DNA from 2 places in the Pseudomonas sp. LG1E9 genome. Region 2 is predicted to be linked to the other one. Evidence: predicted binding sites of a transcription regulator. Region 2 holds the regulator's gene; the other holds the start of a gene.
The links. Region 2 encodes FliA, which starts transcription of late flagellar genes. Its sites were predicted from a motif close to CTAAAGTTTNNNNNNNNNNNGCCGNTAA; they were not measured.

Region 1: the regulator FliA is predicted to act here: its motif matches at 8,343-8,370, upstream of DNK50_RS17265 (methyl-accepting chemotaxis protein).

The regions. Positions count from the first base shown of each region.
Region 1 covers NZ_CP029983.1:3,762,218-3,773,144, forward strand. Annotated here, with positions in the region: gene DNK50_RS17210 (LysE family transporter) at 54-665, shown strand; gene DNK50_RS17215 (hypothetical protein) at 983-1,276, shown strand; gene mgtA (magnesium-translocating P-type ATPase) at 1,511-4,225, shown strand; gene DNK50_RS17225 (DUF2493 domain-containing protein) at 4,291-4,638, shown strand; gene DNK50_RS17230 (hypothetical protein) at 4,657-5,466, shown strand; partial or broken gene DNK50_RS29215 (DUF533 domain-containing protein) at 5,492-5,569, opposite strand; gene DNK50_RS17240 (DinB family protein) at 5,671-6,198, shown strand; gene DNK50_RS17245 (GFA family protein) at 6,201-6,659, opposite strand; tRNA gene DNK50_RS17250 (tRNA-Leu) at 6,985-7,071, shown strand; gene DNK50_RS17255 (hypothetical protein) at 7,325-7,945, opposite strand; partial or broken gene DNK50_RS17260 (DUF4224 domain-containing protein) at 8,133-8,282, shown strand; gene DNK50_RS17265 (methyl-accepting chemotaxis protein) at 8,477-10,033, shown strand; gene DNK50_RS17270 (B3/4 domain-containing protein) at 10,102-10,797, opposite strand.
Region 2 covers NZ_CP029983.1:5,068,869-5,079,795, forward strand. Annotated here, with positions in the region: gene DNK50_RS23135 (chemotaxis response regulator protein-glutamate methylesterase) at 1-33, opposite strand, end outside; gene DNK50_RS23140 (chemotaxis protein CheA) at 82-2,283, opposite strand; gene DNK50_RS23145 (protein phosphatase CheZ) at 2,295-3,083, opposite strand; gene DNK50_RS23150 (chemotaxis response regulator CheY) at 3,102-3,476, opposite strand; gene fliA (RNA polymerase sigma factor FliA) at 3,647-4,387, opposite strand; gene fleN (flagellar synthesis regulator FleN) at 4,384-5,217, opposite strand; gene flhF (flagellar biosynthesis protein FlhF) at 5,324-6,640, opposite strand; gene flhA (flagellar biosynthesis protein FlhA) at 6,653-8,767, opposite strand; gene DNK50_RS23175 (cold-shock protein) at 8,965-9,168, opposite strand; gene flhB (flagellar biosynthesis protein FlhB) at 9,537-10,673, opposite strand; gene fliR (flagellar biosynthetic protein FliR) at 10,677-10,927, opposite strand, start outside.

The DNA of each region.
Region 1 (10,927 bases), 1.3 Mb from region 2:
ACAACCTTCGCCCCGCGCTTCACACTGCCCTCCTCATTTGAAGGATCGCGGGCATGCTGACAATCTTTTTCTACGCGCTGGTATTCGGTTTTGTGTTTTGCCTGTCCCCTGGCGCCGTGTTGGCGGAGACCTTGCGACGAGGCTTGCTGCACGGCTTTACCCCTGCGCTGATGGTGCAGATCGGCTCGCTGGTCGGTGATGCTGTCTGGGCCGTTATCGGCCTGACGGGCATTGCCCTGCTTATCCAGCATGACGCCGTGCGTGTGCCGCTGACCGTTGTCTGCGCTCTGTACCTGGCGTGGCTCGGCGTACGCAGCCTGATCGATGCGTGGCAGTTACCAGAAGCCGGCAACGCACCGGCCAGTTCCGGACAGAATGCCTTGGCGGTGGGCGCGGCGATTTCCCTGGCTAATCCGAAAAACATTGTTTACTGGGGCGCGCTGGGCAGTGCGTTGTCCGGCATCGTCGGCGCCACGCCCAGCCATGGGCAAACCCTGATGTTTTTTGCCGGCTTCATGCTGGCATCGGTGTTGTCCTGCTTTCTGATCGCAGCGCTGGTGAACCTGTTGCGCAAGAATGCTTCGCCCCTGTGGCAACGTATCAGTTATGGCACCTGCGGGTTGGTATTGATCTATCTGGCGATTCTCGCGGCACGAGGTATATGAAGTTATATATCGCGTAACTTCCAGCGCCTCTCGCCTGAATAAACTCTGAACACTGGGTAATTTAATTAATCATGCGTTGACATTTTGTAAGCGCCTGAGTAGATTGCCCCTGCCCGCAACTGGGGCCTTTTTTAAACCTCACAAAAGAAGCCAATGGACACAGTATCTAGTCGCTGTCCGAGCACCGCGTTTGCGGGCGTCGGGCGCCAAACCCAGAATATGACAGGACTCGCCTCCCCGGTCCGGTAAGCTGCGCTAGAGCTTGATGCTCCACCGTAACTGCCTCGCCGGATGCCCGTCCGGTCCCGAGGTGTGTTATGACCTTCCAACTCCTTGTTTTGCCTGATGTACGCACGCTAGCCGCAGCCCTGCGCGCCAAGCTGTGCCGGGCGCCCGCAGGCTTTGCCCCGGCCCGCCCGACCTTTGTTGCACCCTCCCCTCAAGTGTATCCAGCGCGCCCGCTGGCGCACTGGCGTATCTGCCCGCAAAGCGGCCAATTGGTGCAGCAGTGGGACCACGCCGACCCTCAAGACCCTCAGAGACCGAAGGTTTCCAGCCTGGAGCAAGCCAGCTTGATGCTCGGTCTGTATGTGAGCGCCCGCGCCGCCTGAGCTGGCTGGAAACAGCAACTTTCTTATTAATACTCTGGAGTTCTTTATGGACTTATCCAGTCGTAGCCCGCTGCGTGTTAGTTAACTAACACGCTGTTGGCGGGCGCTGTAGAAATGATGTGAATACTTTATTTAAACCGATCGCCAAGTTGGCGGCCCGGCATGCTGTTGCTCGCCTGTAATCAGGTAAGTACCGGTATGTTTTGTCGAGCGCCGGCGACAGGAGTACAAACAATGAGCGCCGTAAAAAACACGCCACTGAACAAGAAAAAAGGCATCGACGAAGGCACCAGACTGTCGATGCGTGCCGCCCGCGAAGCCCACAACGGCCTGCAAGCCACCCTCGCCAACGTCCGTGCCACCCAGGATGGCCTGACCGAACTGGACGCCTCTGCCCGCCTGCAACGGGAAGGCTATAACGAAGTTGCCCACGACAAGCCGCCCCATGCACTCATCCAGTTCCTGCACGCACTGAACAACCCGTTCATCTACGTACTACTGACCCTGGGCGCCATCAGCTTCTTTACCGATTGCTGGCTGCCGATGCAGGCAGGTGAAGACGCTGACCCGACCAAAGTCATCATTATCATGACCATGGTCCTGCTCAGCAGCCTGCTGCGCTTCTGGCAGGAGCACCGCTCGGCCAAATCCGCCGAGGCCTTGAAAGCCATGGTCCGCACCACCGCTACCGTGCTGCGCCGTGAGCAGGTGGGCAGCCAACCGACCCTGCGCGAAGTGCCGATGCGCGACCTGGTGGCCGGCGATATTGTGCAGCTTTCGGCCGGTGACATGATCCCCGCCGACATCCGCCTGATCGAATCCCGCGATCTGTTTATCAGCCAGGCCGTGCTCACCGGCGAAGCCTTGCCGGTGGAGAAGTACGACACCCTGGGCGACGTCACGCAAAAATCCGCCGGCCCGGTGAGCGCCGATCAAGGCAACCTGCTGGACCTGCCAAACATTTGTTTCATGGGTACCAACGTGGTCAGCGGCCGGGCCAGGGCCGTGGTGGTGGCCACCGGAGCGCGTACGTATTTCGGCTCCCTGGCCAAGGCGATTGTTGGCTCACGGGTGCAGACCGCGTTCGACCGTGGAGTGAACAGCGTCAGCTGGTTGTTGATCCGGTTCATGCTGGTGATGGTGCCGATCGTGTTCTTCCTCAACGGTTTCTCCAAAGGTGACTGGGGCGACGCCTTCCTGTTTGCCCTGGCGGTGGCCGTGGGCCTCACCCCGGAAATGCTGCCGATGATCGTCAGCGCCAACCTGGCCAAGGGCGCCACGGCCATGGCCAAGCGCAAAGTGGTGGTCAAGCGCTTGAATGCGATCCAGAACTTCGGCTCCATGGATGTGTTGTGCACCGACAAGACCGGCACCCTGACCCAGGACAAAATCATCCTCGAACATCACGTCAACGCCTTTGGCCAACGCGATGATGCCGTGCTGTCCCTGGCCTGGCTCAACAGCTATCACCAGAGCGGCATGAAGAACCTGATGGATCAGGCAGTGGTGCAGTTTTCAGAGCAGAATCCGAAATTCCAGGTGCCGTTCGCCTACAGCAAGGTCGATGAATTGCCCTTCGACTTCGTCCGCCGTCGCCTGTCCATCGTGGTCAAGGACGCGGCCGACGACCATCTGCTGGTGTGCAAAGGCGCGGTGGAAGAGATGCTCGGCATTGCCACCCATGTGCTGGACGCCGGCGCCGCCGTGCCATTGGATGAACGCCGCCGCGAGGAACTGCTGGCGATTGCCAACGATTACAACGAAGACGGCTTTCGGGTGCTGGTGGTGGCGACTCGCACGATCCCCAAGGCGCTGGCACGCCAGCAGTACACCACCGGCGATGAACGCAACCTGGTGATCCAGGGGTTCCTGACCTTCCTCGATCCACCCAAGGAAACCGCCGGCCCTGCGATTGCTGCACTGCAACAGATCGGCGTAGCGGTCAAAGTGCTGACCGGCGACAACGCGGTGGTCACCAGCAAGATCTGCCGTCAGGTCGGCCTTGAGCCCGGCCGGCCGCTGCTGGGGGTGGAGATCGAATTGATGGACGACGCCAGCCTGGCACGTCACGTTGAAGAACGTACGGTGTTCGCCAAGCTCACGCCGCTGCAGAAGTCCCGTGTGCTCAAGGCCCTGCAAGCCAACGGCCACACCGTGGGTTTTCTCGGTGACGGCATCAACGATGCCCCGGCCCTGCGCGATGCCGACGTCGGCATCTCGGTGGACAGCGGCACCGACATCGCCAAGGAATCCGCCGACATCATCCTCCTAGAAAAGAGCCTGATGGTGCTGGAAGAAGGCGTGCTCAAGGGCCGCGAAACCTTCGGCAATATCATGAAGTACCTGAACATGACCGCCAGCTCCAACTTCGGCAATGTGTTCTCGGTGCTGGTGGCCAGTGCCTTCATCCCCTTCATGCCGATGCTGGCAATCCACTTGCTGCTGCAAAACCTGATGTACGACATCTCCCAGTTGGCGTTGCCGTGGGACAAGATGGACAAGGAATACCTGGCCCAGCCACGCAAGTGGGATGCGAAAAACATCGGCCGTTTCATGCTGTGGATCGGGCCGACCTCGTCGATCTTCGACATCACCACCTTTGCGCTGATGTGGTACGTGTTCGCCGCCAACAGCGTCGAGATGCAGACTCTGTTCCAGTCCGGCTGGTTTATCGAAGGCCTGCTTTCGCAAACCCTCGTGGTGCATATGTTGCGCACCCGCAAGATCCCGTTCTTCCAGAGCACAGCCGCCTGGCCGGTGTTGATGATGACCTGCGTGGTGATCGTGCTGGGGATCTACGTGCCGTTCTCGCCTCTGGGTACCCTGGTGGGCTTGCAACCGCTGCCGCTGGCGTACTTCCCATGGCTGGTGGGCACCTTGGTCAGCTACTGCTGCGTGGCCCAACTGATGAAAACGATCTACATCCGCCGCTTCAAGCAGTGGTACTGATCACCCCTGCCGTTTAAACGGCGGCGGTCGCCGGGCCGCCGCCGTGCCTCACAAGGAACCGGACTATGCGCATCTTGATCTGTGCAGGTCGTCATTACGCCGACACCAAGAAGTCCCGCCACGTGCTGGACGCTTACCACCGCCTGCACCCGGTGCAGGTATTGATCCACGGCGGCAACCAGTTCCTCGGCAGTGACATCGAGGAATGGGCCCGGGAAATCGGGATCGACGTAGTGCGTTACCCGCCCAACTGGCAACGCCATGGCAAGCAGGCCGAACGCCAGCGCAATCACTTCATGCTGACCGACAGCCGCCCCGATGTGGTCATCGCCCTGCCGGGTGGTGAGGACACATCGGAGCTGGTCTGCCAAGCCAAAGCCAGCGGCATTTCGGTGCTGACTGTAGAAAGCTGAACTCAAGCGAGGTGCATCATGCACACCCCACACACTCCCAAACGCCCTGACGGGTTTGCCAAATACCGTGCGCGTCACGGCCGTAATGTGCGCCACAGCTTGCTGCTGTTGCCGCCGGCTAAACGCCGTGCATTGCGGCATAACTTAATGTTTATCGGCCTGACGCTGGGCTTTATTTTGCTCATCGCCGTGATATCCAAGGCCAATGCGGCTGGCGGCGCCTATGTGGTCGATGACGGTGCTATCAACGCGCCAGGCGAATGCAACGTAGACGCCTGGTACAGCGCTTATCGCCACGACGGCAGCAGCCACAGCGAAACACTGTCGCCGGCCTGTACGTTCAGTGCGATGCCTGCGGTGCAATGGGGCGCAGCACTGTCACGTGCCAGCGGCGAAAGCCAGCTCAGCCCGCAACTCAAGGCCCAGGTGCTGTCACGGGATGATCTTGGGCTGCAGCTGGCGATTGCCGGCGGCGCGCACTTTGCCCAGGACCGCAGGCATGCGTATGACGGCGCGGATTTCAACGTCCCCCTGACGTGGCAGCCGCTGGCGCCGCTGCGCCTGAATCTGAATGCCGGCTGGACCCATGCCTATAACGACGGCGATGAAAAACACCGCCTGACCTGGGGCACCGGTTTTGAGTATCAGCCGGTACCGATGCTGACGCTGATCGCCGAGCGTTATGGTCAGGCCGGCGGCGACCAGGCATGGCAGGCTGGGCCACGCTTGCATCTCGGGACATACGTCGATGTGGACGTTGTGGTTGGGCGCAGCCTGATCGGCGAGCGTGAACAATGGTTGACGACCGGCGCTACGTTGCGGTTCTAGGCCTTGGCCTGTTGCTCCAGACGCAGCTGGCAATCAAGGCGCGCAACACTGCATGGCTGTGGGCCTCGGCTTCGGGGCCATCAAACTGGTCGACTGTCTGGAAGGACGCGTTGGCGTAGTATTGGCGTTCAACAACCATAGCCCGCCGCTGCCGGAACACCATGACCGCCGCCGAGCGGGCGCGCAGCCAACCAGGGAACACCCGTGAACCGAATCGAGCAGATCGCACTGATGGCGACCTATAACCAGTGGATGAACCGCAAGGTCTATGAGGCCGCCGCCAAGCTTTCAGATGCGCAGTTACGCGCGGATCGCCAGGCTTTTTTCGGCTCGATCCTGGGCACACTCAACCACCTGGTGCTGGGTGATACGGTCTGGCTCAAGCGCTTCGCCCAACACCCTGCAGGCTCTACCGCGCTGGCCCCCTTGGCGGCCCTTGCCATGCCTGTCGATCTCATGCACCTGGCCTTCGCCGACCTGAGCGCACTGGCGGCGCGCCGCACCTGGCTGGACCAACTGATCATCGACTGGGCCAACCTGTTGCGCGAGCCCGACCTCGACCTACGCCTGCACTACCACAACATGCGTGGCGTTGCCGCCGACAAGCCGTTTGCCAGCCTCCTGCTGCACTTCTTCAACCATCAGACCCACCATCGGGGCCAGGCGACGACCCTGCTGACTCAAGCCGGGGTGGATGTCGGCGACACGGACCTGCTGGCATTGATCGATTGACGTCAACGGGCACTGAACACGGCGTAGGCCTGCATCAAACGCGGGAAGTCCTGGGGTTCAGGCAGTTGCGCAAAGCTTTCGACCGCCGGGGTCGTGGCCCAGGGCAGTTTTTCGCTGGTCCAGGTTTCCATGAACGGCACATACTCGCTGGCGTTATCCAGCAAGGTCGCACGCACATTGACGAACTCATCAATGCCATGGGGGCGAGTAAACAGCCAGCTCATGCAATGTGGGCACATATAATGACGGTCCACCCCTTGCAGGCCACCGGTCACCGGGCAGCCCTGGGTCACGGTGAAGGCGCTGGCCGGGATCAACGCACTGAGGGAGAACGCGCTGGAGGTCATTTTCTGACACCCCGTGCAATGGCAGGCCATGGTGATCACAGGCGCCTCACTCACACTGAAACGCACACGATTACAACGGCAACTGCCTTCTTGGGGCGGGGTCTGGACACTCATCACTCATTCCTTTTTATGATTAGGGGAGTGGCAGGGTAGCGTCCAGGTTTGGCCTTGAACAGGTTGGCGCCATAAACGAACGTTTGCGGATACGGCGCGTCAACCGATGCATTGACGGGCTGCCAAGGTGGCATATCGCTAAGGCTGTTTGGTATGAGTCTTGTTCCCAAGCCGTGGGAATCCTCTGAATTTTCTCTTAAAGCCTCCGTAGATCACTGATCTTTCGAGCTTTTTCACCCTGGCCCGCGCACAACAAAGCTGCTGTGCGGCCTTGCGCATACGCGCCTGGATCTATATATTCCCAACCCTGCTGCATCGCGCTACCGCCCGAATGGCGAAACTGGTAGACGCATGGGACTTAAAATCCCCCGCTCGTAAGGGCGTCCCGGTTCGATTCCGGGTTCGGGCACCAAGGATATCAAGGGCTTGCCGGGGAAACCTGGGCAGGCCCTTATCTTTTCTGTTCCGCAATTCCCTTCCCCCGGCGTCCTGCCGACGAACACCACTCCCAAACCTTTCACGTCTCGACTGCTCTATGTGCATATAGCGTTTGAGTTTTCCCACTCCGCCGCCCGGGCATGGCCCGGCAAGGAATGCCGTATGACCAATGAACACCTGATGGGCCGACCAATAGTGCGGTAGCTCAGACAGGCTTTAGGCTGCTTTCAGTCGTCGAGATCCGTCAGCTCGCACATTCGCTCTCCTACCATTCCACGCAACCACGCCCCATGAAACTCAATATTTTCGAGAGAAGTACCGTCCCCTAGACGATACCCAAAAACCTTGCCCTTCGCTCCGCGATACGCGACGTGAAAATGTCCATCATGAGCAAACGAATTCATCACATAAGGGCAAATGTAGATGATTTCGCTAAACGGGACGCGTACTTCGATGGGGCTTCGACAACGGCGGGTTATGGTGAGGGTCAGCAGTTGCTGATTTCCGTCGAACGTGAAGGCCTGCACTTGAGGCTCAGAGACAACCCAAGCAAAGAACGCACCAATGAGCACTGCACTGGCCAGCATTAACAGAATGAAGGATGACGCTGTGAGGCCTTCACCATGGTTAGGCTGCACACCATGAATGACGTCCGGCCCTGTGAAAAGGAACGTCGCAAGACCGTAGCCCGGCAAAAGCAGAAGCAGCGCAAGAGAGAATCCAAAAACACCCATACCATTGCTTCCGATAATTGGTATTTCGGGGCCGTAATACCAAATAGGCGGGTGGGCAGTACTTACCTTGCCAGCATTTGTTGCTGTGGCGTTAGCTGGACTTTGATGATTCATTTGGCCGTCTCCAAGGATGACAGCGCAGACGTTACCACTACTGCTGGACAGTCTGGAAACGGATCACGGGCCCTTCTCGTCGCGCTCCGCACTTCGATTACTCGCGTCACCACGCAATAACCTTCCCCTTCAAAGTCATCCACATCATCAAGACAGCGCGACCCACTGCGCGCGGCGGAAGGTAGGTATGGATATTCATTTTCTGTCGCACGAGGAGGTTTGCACACTCACAGGCGCAAAAACGAAAACCGGCCAGGTGCAAGTGCTAAAGCGGAACGGGATTCGCCACCCCATCAAGCGCAGCGGTTGGCCTTGCGTTATCGCCAACGCCTTAACCCAGACTGAATTTTTTCAACCGGCGCTGTGTCGGCAACCACATGGCCTTTGCGGCAACATCCTTAAGGTTCCCAACTTTGGGTCGATAGCCTGTCGAACGTATCAACCACAGTTGGAAAACAGGAATCCCGAATGCGCCTTAGAAACCTCAACGTAGCACCACGCGCCGCTCTGTTTTTCGCGCTGATTATTGCGTTGGTATTTGTGCTCGGCGCATTTGCAGTTGTGCAAATGGGCAAGCTGAGGGACTCCGAAAAAGATGTCGAACTCAACTGGATGGCTAGCATCCGACAAACGGCGTTGATGGATAAAGCGACACTTCGTCTGAGGCTCGAAACACAGCGAGGCCTTGCTGACCCTCAGTCTCTTCAAAAGAATATTGAAAGCTTCCCTGGCTACCGCAAAGCGTTCATCGATGCAGTGGCGAATTATGAGCCTCTGATCGCGAGTGATAAGGAGCGTTCGTTTTATACACCGGTAAAAAACAGCGCCGATGCCTATTCCAAACAACTGGATATTCTCGAACCGTTGATGAGAAAGGGGGACATAGCGGCCGCAGTCAGTCAGGTGAGTAACAACATCCGTCCCCTGACGAATACCATGGAGCAGCAGATCAAGGAGTTGACCACCTTTAACGATGAAGGTGCGGCGAGGGCTGGGCAAAACGCGACCGACTTCTATAACAATGGCTTTTGGCTTGTTGTCGGCCTTATAACGGGCGTGGTCGTCTTGACGGTTGGATTGGCATTATTACTGACGAAAAGTATCACCTCTCCGATTAACGATGCCCTGTCTGTGGCAGAGCGTATCGCGGCCAGTGACCTCTCCAAGGAGGTTTTGGTCAGCGGGACGGATGAGGTCGGGCGACTGTTGAAGGCGCTCGCGCAGATGCAGACAAACCTGCGCACTACAATTATGCAGATTTCCGATTCATCCACCCAACTGGCCTCTGCGTCAGAAGAGATGACAGCGGTAACTGAGGAGTCGAGTCGGGGTCTTGTCGCCCAAAATGACGAGGTCAATCAGGCTGCCACAGCTGTCACGGAAATGAGCGCTGCTGTTGATGAAGTCGCTCGTAACGCGGAGTCAGCTTCAGAAGAGTCAAAGCGCACCCAAGGCTATACCGAGGTAGGTTTGGCCCGAGTGGCGCAGACATTGAGCTCCATTCAAAAGCTGAACGTTAACGTTGAAAACACAAGCGAACAAATTCAAGGTTTGTCAGATCGTGCACAGAGCATCACTAAAGTTGTCGAGGTGATTCGGGCGATTGCAGAACAAACCAACCTTTTGGCTTTGAACGCTGCTATCGAGGCAGCACGCGCAGGCGAGCAAGGCCGTGGGTTTGCGGTAGTTGCTGACGAAGTAAGGGCTTTGGCCCATCGCACCCAGATATCGACTCAAGAAATCGAGCAGATGATCGCTGCCATCCAGAACGACTCTGACCTGGCTGTAAAGGCGATGAACACGAGCAAGGACCTGGCGACCGAATCACTTGGCGTTGCTCAAGAGGCCAGCACCTCGCTGGATCAAATAGCCACGGCCATCGTTCAGATCAATGAGCGTAATCTCCTGATTGCCACGGCCTCTGAAGAGCAGTCGCATGTTGCTCGTGAGGTTGACCGCAATCTGGTCAGTATTCGCGAGCTGGCAACTCAGAGTGCTGCGGGTGCCAGCCAGACAGCCAGTGCGTGTGGCGAAATGTCCAAACTGGCGGTTAACCTGAATCATTTGGTTAACAAATTCGTGGTGTGAAAAAGGGCGATTACTGAAAATCCAAGACTCAAAAGCGCTCTAGGGATGGTCAGAAAATGATCTATCGACTATCCGGCCCCAGGACCAATCAGTGAGCTTTCGATCTGGACGCCCGGCATCATTTGCTGCAACCCTTCGATGAGTTTGTCACCCGCTTCCGTCAAGGCTTCAAGCGGCATCGCCGGCAGACTCTCCAGAATGAACCACATGCTCTTCGCGTCAGCACCGAGACGGGTCCTGACGCCTTGCCGCCAATTCCAGCGACGGCAGGTCACGCCTTTGTCATCGCGCCAGACAACCTCGCCGGCATCCGGATACTCGAAAGCAGGAGCACCCTCTTTCATCGTGTCAAAAGGCTCAGTGCCATCTGCGACTACGAGCCGTGGGGAGCCCACGTAGGCCTCAATGTTTTCCCCTCCAACCGGGATGGCGTACTCGATGCTGATTGCGTTGTAGAGATCGACGATGGGATCCAGGCTAGGCAAGCTGCCGTCACGTAAAACTCGTTTACGCAGCGCTTCAGCTGAACAAGGCGTGCGTTGCGGCTTGGCCCCAAACTTTCGGAATGTCTCAGCCCATGCGGCCAAATGGGCTTCTCCCCAGCTTGGCCCACCCTCCTGCACGGCCTTGCAAGCACGGTCCAGCGCGACCTGAGCCACCTCAGGATGAGCCAGTGGCGCAGCTTCCACCACGATGCTCAGAGCCCTGAACTCCGGCACCAACTGGGCAACGGCGGGATCGATTAACGGCAGTACGGACAGCATCAAAAACCTCCAGGAACCTGAATGTCATTTCATGCTAGTCATTGACGACCAGCAAAGTCAATATAATGACCAATATCATCTACTATAACGGATGATCCGGTTGACGGAGCTGCTGATAAAGGCCGAGAAT
Region 2 (10,927 bases):
CGAATCGTCCACCACCAGGACCTTGACTGCCATAAACACTCCGTTAGGTGGGGCGGGCATTACCGCCCTGCCCCACCAGAATCAAATACGCCGTGCGGCGTAACGCTTGAGCATGCTCGGAACATCGAGAATCAGCGCGATCCGACCGTCACCGGTGATGGTCGCACCCGACATGCCCGGGGTCCCCTGCAGCATTTTGCCCAAAGGCTTGATGACCACTTCTTCCTGGCCAACCAGTTGGTCGACGACAAAGCCGATCCGCTGGGTGCCCACCGAGAGAATCACCACATGGCCTTCGCGCTGTTCTTCATGGGCAGCCGATGCAACCAGCCAGCGCTTGAGGTAGAACAGCGGCAACGCCTTGTCGCGCACGATCACCACTTCCTGGCCGTCCACCACGTTGGTGCGCGACAGGTCGAGGTGGAAGATCTCGTTGACGTTGACCAGCGGGAAGGCGAACGCCTGGTTGCCCAGCATCACCATCAGGGTCGGCATGATCGCCAAGGTCAACGGCACCTTGATCACGATCTTGGAGCCCTGGCCCTTGGTCGAGTAGATGTTGATCGAACCATTGAGCTGGCTGATCTTGGTCTTCACCACGTCCATGCCCACGCCACGGCCCGACACGTCGGAAATCTCGGTTTTGGTCGAGAAGCCTGGGGCGAAGATCAGGTTGTAGCACTCGGTGTCGGTCAGGCGGTCGGCGGCGTCCTTGTCCATCACGCCACGCTTGACCGCGATATTGCGCAAGATCGCCGGGTCCATGCCCTTGCCGTCATCGGTGATCGACAGCAGGATGTGGTCGCCTTCCTGCTCCGCCGCCAGAATCACCTTGCCGCCACGGGACTTGCCCGAGGCTTCGCGTTCTTCCGGCGTTTCGACGCCGTGGTCGACAGCGTTGCGCACCAAGTGGACCAGCGGGTCGGCCAGGGCCTCGACAAGGTTTTTGTCGAGGTCGGTTTCTTCACCCACCAGTTCCAGGTTGATCTCTTTCTTCAGTTGGCGCGCCAGGTCACGAACCAGGCGCGGGAAGCGGCCGAAGACTTTCTTGATCGGCTGCATCCGGGTCTTCATCACCGCGGTTTGCAGGTCAGCGGTCACCACGTCGAGGTTCGACACGGCCTTTTGCATGGCTTCATCACCACTGCTCAGGCCCAGGCGCACCAGGCGGTTACGCACCAGCACCAGCTCGCCGACCATGTTCATGATGTCGTCCAGGCGCGCGGTATCAACCCGCACGGTGGTTTCGGCTTCACTGGCAGGTTTTTCCGGTGGCGGTGGCGCCGCAGCCCGCGCATGTGCTGGCGCCGGGGCGGCTGGCTTGGCCGCTGCCACAGGGGCAGGTGCAGGCGCGGCGGCCTTGGCGGCAACCGGTGCCGCCGTGGCCACAGCCGCCGTCGAGGCGACTTCGGTGAACTTGCCCTTGCCGTGCAAATCGTCCAGCAGCGCTTCGAATTCGTGATCGGAGATCAACCCATCGTCCGCAGGCTTGGCACTGGCGGCCGCAGCAGGCGCTGCCGCCACTTCCGGCAGGGCGTCGACCGCAAACGTGCCTTTGCCGTGCAACTGGTCCAGCAAGGCTTCGAATTCGTCATCGGTGATGTCGGTGCTGGCCGGGGCCGCAGGTGCTTCGACAGCCGCGACAGGCGCCACCGCATCGGCGGCGAACTGGCCCTTGCCGTGCAACTGGTCGAGCAGCGATTCGAACTCGGCGTCGGTGATGTCTTCGCTGGTCGGCGCCGCTGCCGGGGCAACGGCGGCCGGCGCTTCAGCCTCGGCCTTGACGGCACTGAGGGAGTTGAGCAACTGCTCGAACTCACTGTCGGTCACGTCCGCTTCAGGCTCCGCCACCGGCTCAGGCTCAGCCTCGACCACCGGCGCTGCCGTGGTGTCGGCCGGCTCTGCATAGCGCGCCAGGGCGGCCAGCAGTTCCGGGGTGGCCGCGGTGATCGGGGCACGTTCGCGAACTTCGCTGAACATGCCGTTGACCGCATCCAGTGCTTCGAGAATCACGTCCATCAACTCCGAATCAACGTGACGCTCACCCTTGCGCAGGATGTCGAACACGTTCTCGGCGATGTGGCAGCACTCCACCAGCTCATGGAGCTGGAGGAAGCCGGCGCCCCCTTTTACAGTATGAAAACCGCGAAAAATTGCATTGAGCAGGTTCGCATCATCCGGTCGGCTTTCCAGCTCGACCAGTTGTTCGGACAGTTGCTCTAAAATTTCGCCGGCCTCTACAAGGAAATCCTGAAGGATCTCTTCATCGGCGCCGAAGCTCATGTGGGTGCTCCTTAGAAGCCTAAACTGGATAACAGGTCATCTACGTCATCCTGACCTGACACAACGTCTTCACGTTTATCGGCATGAATCTGCGGACCTTCACCCTTGGCGAGATGTTTTTGTGGATCTTTTTCAGAGAGGATCGCTTCGCGGTCATGTTCGATGCCGGCAAAACGGTCTACCTGGCCAGCCATGAGCACCAATTTGAGCAGATTGCTTTCCACTTCGGTGACCAACTGGGTCACGCGCTTGATCACCTGACCAGTGAGGTCCTGGTAATCCTGGGCCAGCAGGATGTCATTGAGGTTGCTGGCGACCGTGCGGTTTTCCTGTTCGCTGCGCGACAGGAAACCGTCAACCCGACGGGCCAATTCACGAAACTCTTCAGCCCCCACTTCACGACGCATGAAGCGGCCCCAGTCAACGCTAAGCGCCTGGGCTTCAGTGGCCATGCCATTGACCAGAGGCGTGGCGTTTTCCACCAGGTCCATGGTGCGGTTGGCCGCGGCCTCGGTCAGCCTGACCACATAGGACAGGCGTTCGGTGGCATCAGTGATCTGCGAGATTTCTTCGGCCTGGGGCATGTGCGGGTCAATCTGAAAATTGACGATCGCACTGTGCAGCTCGCGTGTGAGCTTGCCCACTTCCTGGTACAGGCCGCGGTCACGGGTCTGGTTGAGCTCATGGATCAACTGCACCGCGTCGCCGAAATGGCCTTTTTCAAGGCTGTCGACCAACTGGTGAGCATGCTTTTTCAGGGTGGACTCGAAGTCTCCCTGTGACGATTCGTTATGCTCCATAGCTCCCCCGCGATGGCATTAGCCGTGGATGCGTTCAAAGATCTTTTCGATCTTCTCTTTCAAGGCCTGTGCAGTGAATGGCTTGACCACGTAACCGTTGACCCCGGCTTGGGCGGCTTCGATGATCTGCTCACGCTTGGCTTCGGCGGTTACCATCAACACGGGAAGACTGCGCAATTTTTCGTCGGCGCGCACGTGGCGCAACAAGTCGATGCCCGTCATGCCCGGCATGTTCCAGTCCGTTACCAGAAAGTCGATGCTCCCGCTGTTGAGGATCGGAATCGCCGTAAGGCCGTCATCCGCCTCGACCGTGTTTGTGAACCCAAGGTCACGCAACAGGTTTTTTATGATCCGCCGCATCGTTGAGAAGTCATCAACGATGAGGATTTTCATGTTCTTGTCCAATTCGACCTCCAAGCAGTCTTAAACGCGCCCAGCACCTGGACGCGCCATTTCAATCAACAGGCATTACACAAAAAGGACTGCCGGGGGCACCACGGATCGAACCCGCGACGGCCTATCACCATCGCGGTATCGCTTTGCAGTGCTCCCCACACTGCCTGTCAGCGCGCTCGCCACTCTCCCAAACGCCCCCGCAAGCGGGCTGCGCATTGGCTGTGCAACTGGCTGACACGCGATTCGCTGACCCCCAGGACCTCACCGATTTCCTTGAGGTTCAGCTCTTCGTCGTAGTACAGCGCCAACACTAACCGCTCGCGCTCGGGCAAGTTGGCAATGGCGTCCGCCAATGCGCCCTGGAAGCGTTCATCCTCCAGGTCACGTGACGGCTCCATGTGCGCGCTCGCGCCGTCCTCGTGCAACCCTTCGTGTTCGCCGTCCTGCAACAGGTCGTCGAAACTGAACAGGCGGCTGCCCAAGGTATCGTTCAAAATCCCGTAGTAATCGTCGAGACTCAATTGGAGTTCGGCCGCAACTTCGTGATCTTTAGCGTCGCGGCCGGTTTTTGCTTCAATTGCACGAATTGCGTCACTGACCATGCGCGTATTGCGGTGCACCGAACGCGGTGCCCAATCGCCTTTACGCACCTCATCGAGCATCGCGCCACGGATGCGGATGCCCGCATACGTCTCGAAACTCGCGCCTTTGCTGGCGTCGTATTTGGTCGACACTTCGAGCAAGCCGATCATGCCGGCCTGGATCAGGTCTTCGACCTGCACGCTGGCAGGCAGGCGTGCCAACAGGTGATAGGCGATACGCTTGACCAGCGGCGCATAGCGCTCAATCAACTCACCCTGACTGTCACGGGCAGACTTCTTGTAGGCGTTGTAGCCGTTCGCTGTCATAGCACCGGTCCTGCGCTCGTCTGATGTACCAATCGCTCGACGAAAAACTCCAGATGCCCCCGTGGGTTGGCGGGCAACGGCCAGGTATCGACCTTCTGGGCAATAGCCTTGAACGCCAGTGCGCATTTGGAACGAGGGAACGCTTCGTAGACCGCACGCTGCTTTTGCACAGCCTTGCGCACACACTCGTCGTAGGGAACTGCGCCGACGTATTGTAAGGCGACATCGAGAAAGCGATCCGTGACCTTGGTCAACTTGGCGAACAGGTTGCGCCCTTCCTGCGGGCTCTGGGCCATGTTGGCCAGGACGCGGAAGCGGTTCATGCCGTAGTCACGGTTAAGCAGTTTGATCAGGGCGTAGGCGTCGGTGATCGAGGTGGGTTCATCGCAGACCACCAGCAACACTTCCTGCGCGGCGCGCACGAAGCTGACCACGGACTCGCCGATCCCGGCGGCGGTGTCGATCACCAGCACGTCGAGGTTGTCGCCGATATCACTGAATGCCTGGATCAGGCCGGCATGTTGCGCCGGGCTCAGGTGCACCATGCTCTGGGTGCCAGAGGCGGCCGGCACGATGCGGATCCCACCGGGGCCCTGCAGCAGCACATCGCGCAGCTCGCAGCGCCCTTCGATCACATCGGCAAGGGTATGTTTGGGCGTCAGTCCCAGCAGAACGTCGACGTTCGCCAACCCCAGGTCAGCGTCCAGCAGCATGACGCGACGGCCAAGCTCTGCCAGGGCCAGGGACAAATTCACTGACACGTTAGTTTTCCCGACGCCACCTTTGCCGCCGGTCACCGCGATCACCTGTACGGGATGCATGCTGCCCATTTTATTTCTTTACCTTGTCTTGCTTAGACGCAGGCTACATGGCTTGGCCGCGTGAATCGCTTGCAGACCATCGATGTAGGTACATTTCACGGTGTTCATCCTGACTTCAACCGACCCGTTTTGCCGGGTTGTGGTAGAGGTCGGCGAACATATCGGCCATCGCTTCCTCGCTAGGCTCTTCTTGCATTTGCACGCTGACGGCGCGGCTGACCAACTGATGACGGCGCGGCAGATGCAGATCATCCGGGATCCGCGGCCCGTCGGTCAGGTAGGCAACCGGTAGTTCATGGCTGATAGCCAGGCTCAACACTTCGCCCAGGCTGGCGGTTTCATCCAGTTTGGTCAGGATGCAACCGGCCAGGCCGCAGCGCTTGTAGCTATGGTACGCAGCGGTAAGAACCTGTTTCTGGCTGGTGGTTGCAAGCACCAGGTAATTTTTCGACTTGATGCCACGCCCGGCCAGGCTTTCCAGCTGCATGCGCAACGCCGGGTCGCTGGCTTGCAGGCCAGCGGTGTCGATCAGCACCACGCGCTTGCGCAGCAGCGGGTCGAGGGCGTTGGCCAGGGATTGGCCCGGGTCGACGTGGGTCACCGGCACATTGAGGATGCGGCCCAACGTCTTGAGTTGCTCCTGGGCGCCGATGCGGTAGCTGTCCATGCTCACCAGCGCGATGTTGTTCGCGCCGTACTTGAGCACATAACGCGCTGCCAGCTTGGCCAGGGTGGTGGTCTTGCCCATGCCGGCAGGGCCGACCATGGCAATGATACCGCCCTCTTCCAGGGGTTCGATTTCCGGGGTAGTGATCATCCGCGCCAAGTGGGCCAGCAACATGCGCCAGGCCTGGCGTGGTTCTTCGATTTCGGTGGTCAGGGCCAGCAGGTCGCGGGACAACGGGCCGGACAAGCCGATGCGTTGCAGGCGGCGCCACAGGTTGGCCTGTTGCGGTTTGCTGCCTTGCAGTTGCGTCCAGGCCAGTGAGCCGAGCTGCACTTCGAGCAGTTCGCGCAGGCCGTTGAGTTCAAAGCGCATCGAGTCGAACACACGCTGGTCGACAGCCGCGGCCGGGGCTGGCGCGGCAGGACGCGGCGGCTCGACGAAGGTCGGCTCAACCAGGGGCTCGGCAGCGGTCAGCGGCAGGCCGGCGAACAACTGGCGATTGGTGGTGGTATCGCTGTCGCCACGCATGCTCAGTTCAGCCTGGGCCGAGACGATGCGCGAGGCGGTCTTGCGCAGCTCGTCTTCGAGCTCCATGTTCGGCACACGGGGCGCCAGTGCCGAGGGGGTGTAATCCAGGGCAGCCGTCAGCTCGACACCACCGGCAATACGACGGTTGCCGATAATCGCGGCGTCGGCGCCCAGCTCATCACGGACCAGTTTCATGGCCTGACGCATATCGGCGGCGAAAAAACGCTTCACTTGCATAACCCACTACCCTCAGCCGTTGGGCCCTACTGTCGCGACGATAGTCACTTGCTTGTTGTCAGGAATTTCCTGATAAGCCAAAACGTGCAAATTCGGTACTGCCAGGCGTCCAAAACGCGACAACATCGCGCGGACCGGGCCTGCCACCAGCAGAATCACCGGTTGGCCCTGCATTTCCTGGCGCTGCGCGGCGTCGATCAACGAGCGCTGCAGCTTTTCAGCCATGCTTGGCTCCAGCAGAACGCCCTCTTCCTGGCCTTGTCCTGCCTTCTGAATACTATTGAGCAATATTTGTTCCAACCTTGGTTCCAAGGTGATCACAGGCAGCTCGGAGTCAAGCCCTACAATGCTTTGCACGATTGCGCGGGACAATCCGACACGCACCGCAGCCACCAGCGCGGCAGTATCTTGACTCTTGGCGGCGTTGTTGGCGATGGCCTCGGCAATGCTGCGAATGTCGCGTACCGGCACCTGTTCGGCCAGCAACGCCTGCAGCACCTTGAGCAATTGCGACAGCGACAGCACACCCGGCACCAGCTCTTCTGCCAGTTTCGGCGAGGCTTTGCCCAGCAAGCCCATCAATTGCTGGACTTCCTCGTGGCCGATCAGCTCGTGGGAGTGCTTGTACAGAATCTGGTTGAGGTGGGTCGCAACCACGGTGCTGGCGTCGACCACCGTGTAGCCCAGGGATTGCGCCTGGCTGCGCTGGCTGATTTCGATCCACACCGCTTCCAGGCCAAAAGCCGGATCTTTGGCGGTAATGCCGTTGAGGCTGCCGAACACCTGGCCGGGGTTGATCGCCAACTCGCGGTCCGGGTAGATCTCGGCTTCGGCCAGGATCACGCCCATCAGGGTCAGGCGGTAGGCGCTCGGGGCCAGGTCGAGGTTGTCGCGGATGTGCACAGTGGGCATCAGGAAGCCCAGGTCCTGCGACAACTTCTTGCGCACCCCCTTGATCCGCGCGAGCAATTGGCCGCCCTGGTTGCGGTCCACCAGCGGAATCAGACGGTAGCCGACTTCCAGGCCGATCATGTCGATCGGGGTCACGTCGTCCCAGCCCAACTCCTTGGTTTCCTGGGCGCGGGCCGGGGATGGCAACAGTTCCTGCTGACGGGCGATCTCCTGTTGGGCAATCACTTTGACCTGGTTCTGCTTCTTCCAGAACAGGTACGCAGCGCCGCCGGCCAGGGCCGCCATGCTGAGGAACGAGACGTGAGGCATGCCCGGCACGATGCCCATGATCGCCATGATGCCCGCCGCCACGGCGAGGGCCTTGGGCGAGGCAAACATCTGCCGGCTGATCTGCTTGCCCATGTCTTCGGAGCCCGACGCACGGGTCACCATGATGGCCGCAGCTGTAGATAACAACAGTGATGGCAATTGCGCCACTAAACCGTCACCGATGGTCAGCAAGGCGTACACCTTGCCCGCATCGCCGAAGGTCATGCCGTGCTGGAAGATACCGACGGCGATACCGCCAATCAGGTTGATGAACAGAATCAACAGGCCGGCGATGGCGTCACCGCGCACGAATTTGCTGGCACCGTCCATGGAACCATAGAACTCGGCCTCCTGAGCCACTTCCAGGCGGCGGCTCTTGGCCTGGTTCTGGTCGATCAGGCCGGCGTTGAGGTCGGCGTCGATGGCCATCTGTTTGCCGGGCATGGCATCGAGGGTAAAGCGCGCGCTCACCTCGGAGATCCGCCCGGCGCCCTTGGTCACCACCACGAAGTTGATGATCATCAAGATCGCGAAGACCACGATACCGACCACATAGTTACCGCCGATCACCACCTCACCGAACGCCTGGATCACCTTACCGGCGGCGGCGTGACCGTCCTGGCCGTGGAGCATCACCACGCGGGTGGAGGCCACGTTCAGCGCCAGTCGCAGCAGGGTTGCCACCAGCAGGATCGTCGGGAACACCGCAAAATCCAGCGGCCGCAAGGCGTACACGCAGACCAGCAGGACCACGACGGAGAGGGCAATGTTGAAAGTGAAGAACACGTCCAGCAGGAACGGTGGCATCGGCAACATCATCATTGCCAGCATCACCAGCAACAACAACGGCACACCCAGATTGCCTCGCGAGAGGTCAGTCAGGGTCGTACGGGCCGTGCCGAGCATTTGAGAGCGATCCACCACCGGTATTCCTCGTTTCCTTGAAGCAAACTTTTGACGCCGGGAGGCGTCCTGAAGGCGGTATTGCAAGAAGCCTTCCAACTTTGCCTTTGAGGGTGTGGATCGCTACAGACGCCCGAAATATCGCGGATGCAAGAAATCCAAATGTGGGAGGCGGCAAGCCCGCTCCCACATTCGAGCCTTTAAACAGGCTTTATATTTGCGGCCTGCGGGCCTTTTTGTCCTTGTGACACCTCGAATTCTACTTTTTGGCCTTCTTCAAGGGTCTTGAACCCCTCCCCAGTGATTGCCGAATAGTGGACAAACAAGTCAGCACTCTTGTCATCGGGGGTAATAAAACCAAAGCCCTTCTCCGCGTTGAACCACTTCACCGTACCCGTCGCCATCGCCGTTCTCCGTACACTTCAATTAAGGACCTGCACCGGTTTCGTCAGATCAGTTTGATGTCGCATGCATAGATGCCATCGGGCCGATGAATCATCCGAAACGACACATTCTGGCCCTGCGAAAGCCTGCGGCCATCCGAGCTGCGCAGATCTACTGACACCTCATCCCCACCACCATCCGGCGCAATAGAGCCTCTACCGGTCTGTGGGTCATAAGATTTGACTCTGCCTGTAAACAACTGCATCACCTCACTTCCTGCATCTTATTGCGCAGTGCCTGAAGGCTATAAAACAGCGAGAAGGTGATGCTGGCTACTGTCAAAGTTGACAGGTAGACGGAGATTGGCGATCAGTGGTAATCGAATAAATCAGGAATCGCGCCGCAATTCCGGAGGGATCGGCAGGTCTTTGAGCGGATCCGGGCGTTTGCCCTTCCCTGCGCGGTACTGGCGAATCTGATAGACATACGCCAGTACTTGGGCCACCGCCAGGTACAACCCGGCCGGGATTTCCTGGTCGAGGTCGGTGGAGTAGAAGATCGACCGCGCCAGTTCCGGGGATTCGAGCAACAGGATGTCGTTGGCGACGGCGATTTCGCGGATTTTCAAGGCCGTGAAGTCGCTGCCCTTGGCCAGCAGCATCGGCGCGCCGCCCTTCTCCGGGTCGTACTTGAGGGCCACGGCGTAGTGCGTCGGGTTGGTGATGACCACATCGGCGTCGGGCACCGCGCCCATCATCTTGCGCTGGGACATTTCGCGCTGCAGTTGGCGGATGCGTTGCTTGACCTCGGGCCGGCCTTCCTGGTCCTTGTGTTCGTCGCGCACTTCCTGCTTGGTCATCAGCAGTTTCTTGTGGCTTTCCCACAGCTGGATCGGCGCATCCACGGCCGCAATGATGATCAGCCCGGCGGCCATCCACAGCGCGCTCCAGCCGACCACTTGCACGCTGTGGATGATCGCCGACTCCAGCGGTTCATGGGCGATACGCAGCAGGTCGTCGATGTCGGACGACAATACCATCAGCGCTACAAACAGAATCAGGATGAACTTGGCCAGGGCCTTGAGCAGCTCCACCAGGGCCTTGGCAGAGAACATGCGTTTGAGGCCCGCCGCCGGGTTCATGCGGCTGAATTTGGGCGCCATGCTGCCCGCGGCGAACAGCCAACCGCCGAGGGCGACCGGGCCGATCAACGCAGCCAGCAGCAAAGTGATAAGGATCGGCTGCACCGCCAGGATCGCGATCTTGCCCGAGTGCAGCAGGTATTGCCCCATGGCATCAGGATTGAGCAACACTTCGCGGGGCAAGGTGAAGTTGTGCTTCATCAACTCCAGCAGATCCAGCGCCAGGCCACCGCCGTAAATCAGCAGGGCGCCGGCACCGGCCATCATGGTGGCGACGGTATTGAGTTCTTTGGAGCGCGCAATCTCGCCCTTTTCCCTGGAGTCCTTTTTACGTTTCTCCGTGGGGTCTTCTGTTTTGTCCTGACCACTCTCGCTCTCGGCCATGGCTCAGCGCGCCCGTGCCAGATCACGTAAGAACTGCAAGGCGTCGGTCGCCAGCGGTTGATACTGATTGAGAATGTCGGCCAGGCCGACCCAGAAAATCCCCATGCCCAATACCAGGGTCAACGGGAAACCAATCGAAAAGATGTTCAACTGCGGCGCCGCACGGGTCATCACGCCAAACGCGATGTTGACCACCAACAACGCAGTGATCGCCGGCAGCACCAGCAACAGCGACGCGCCCAGCACCCAACCGA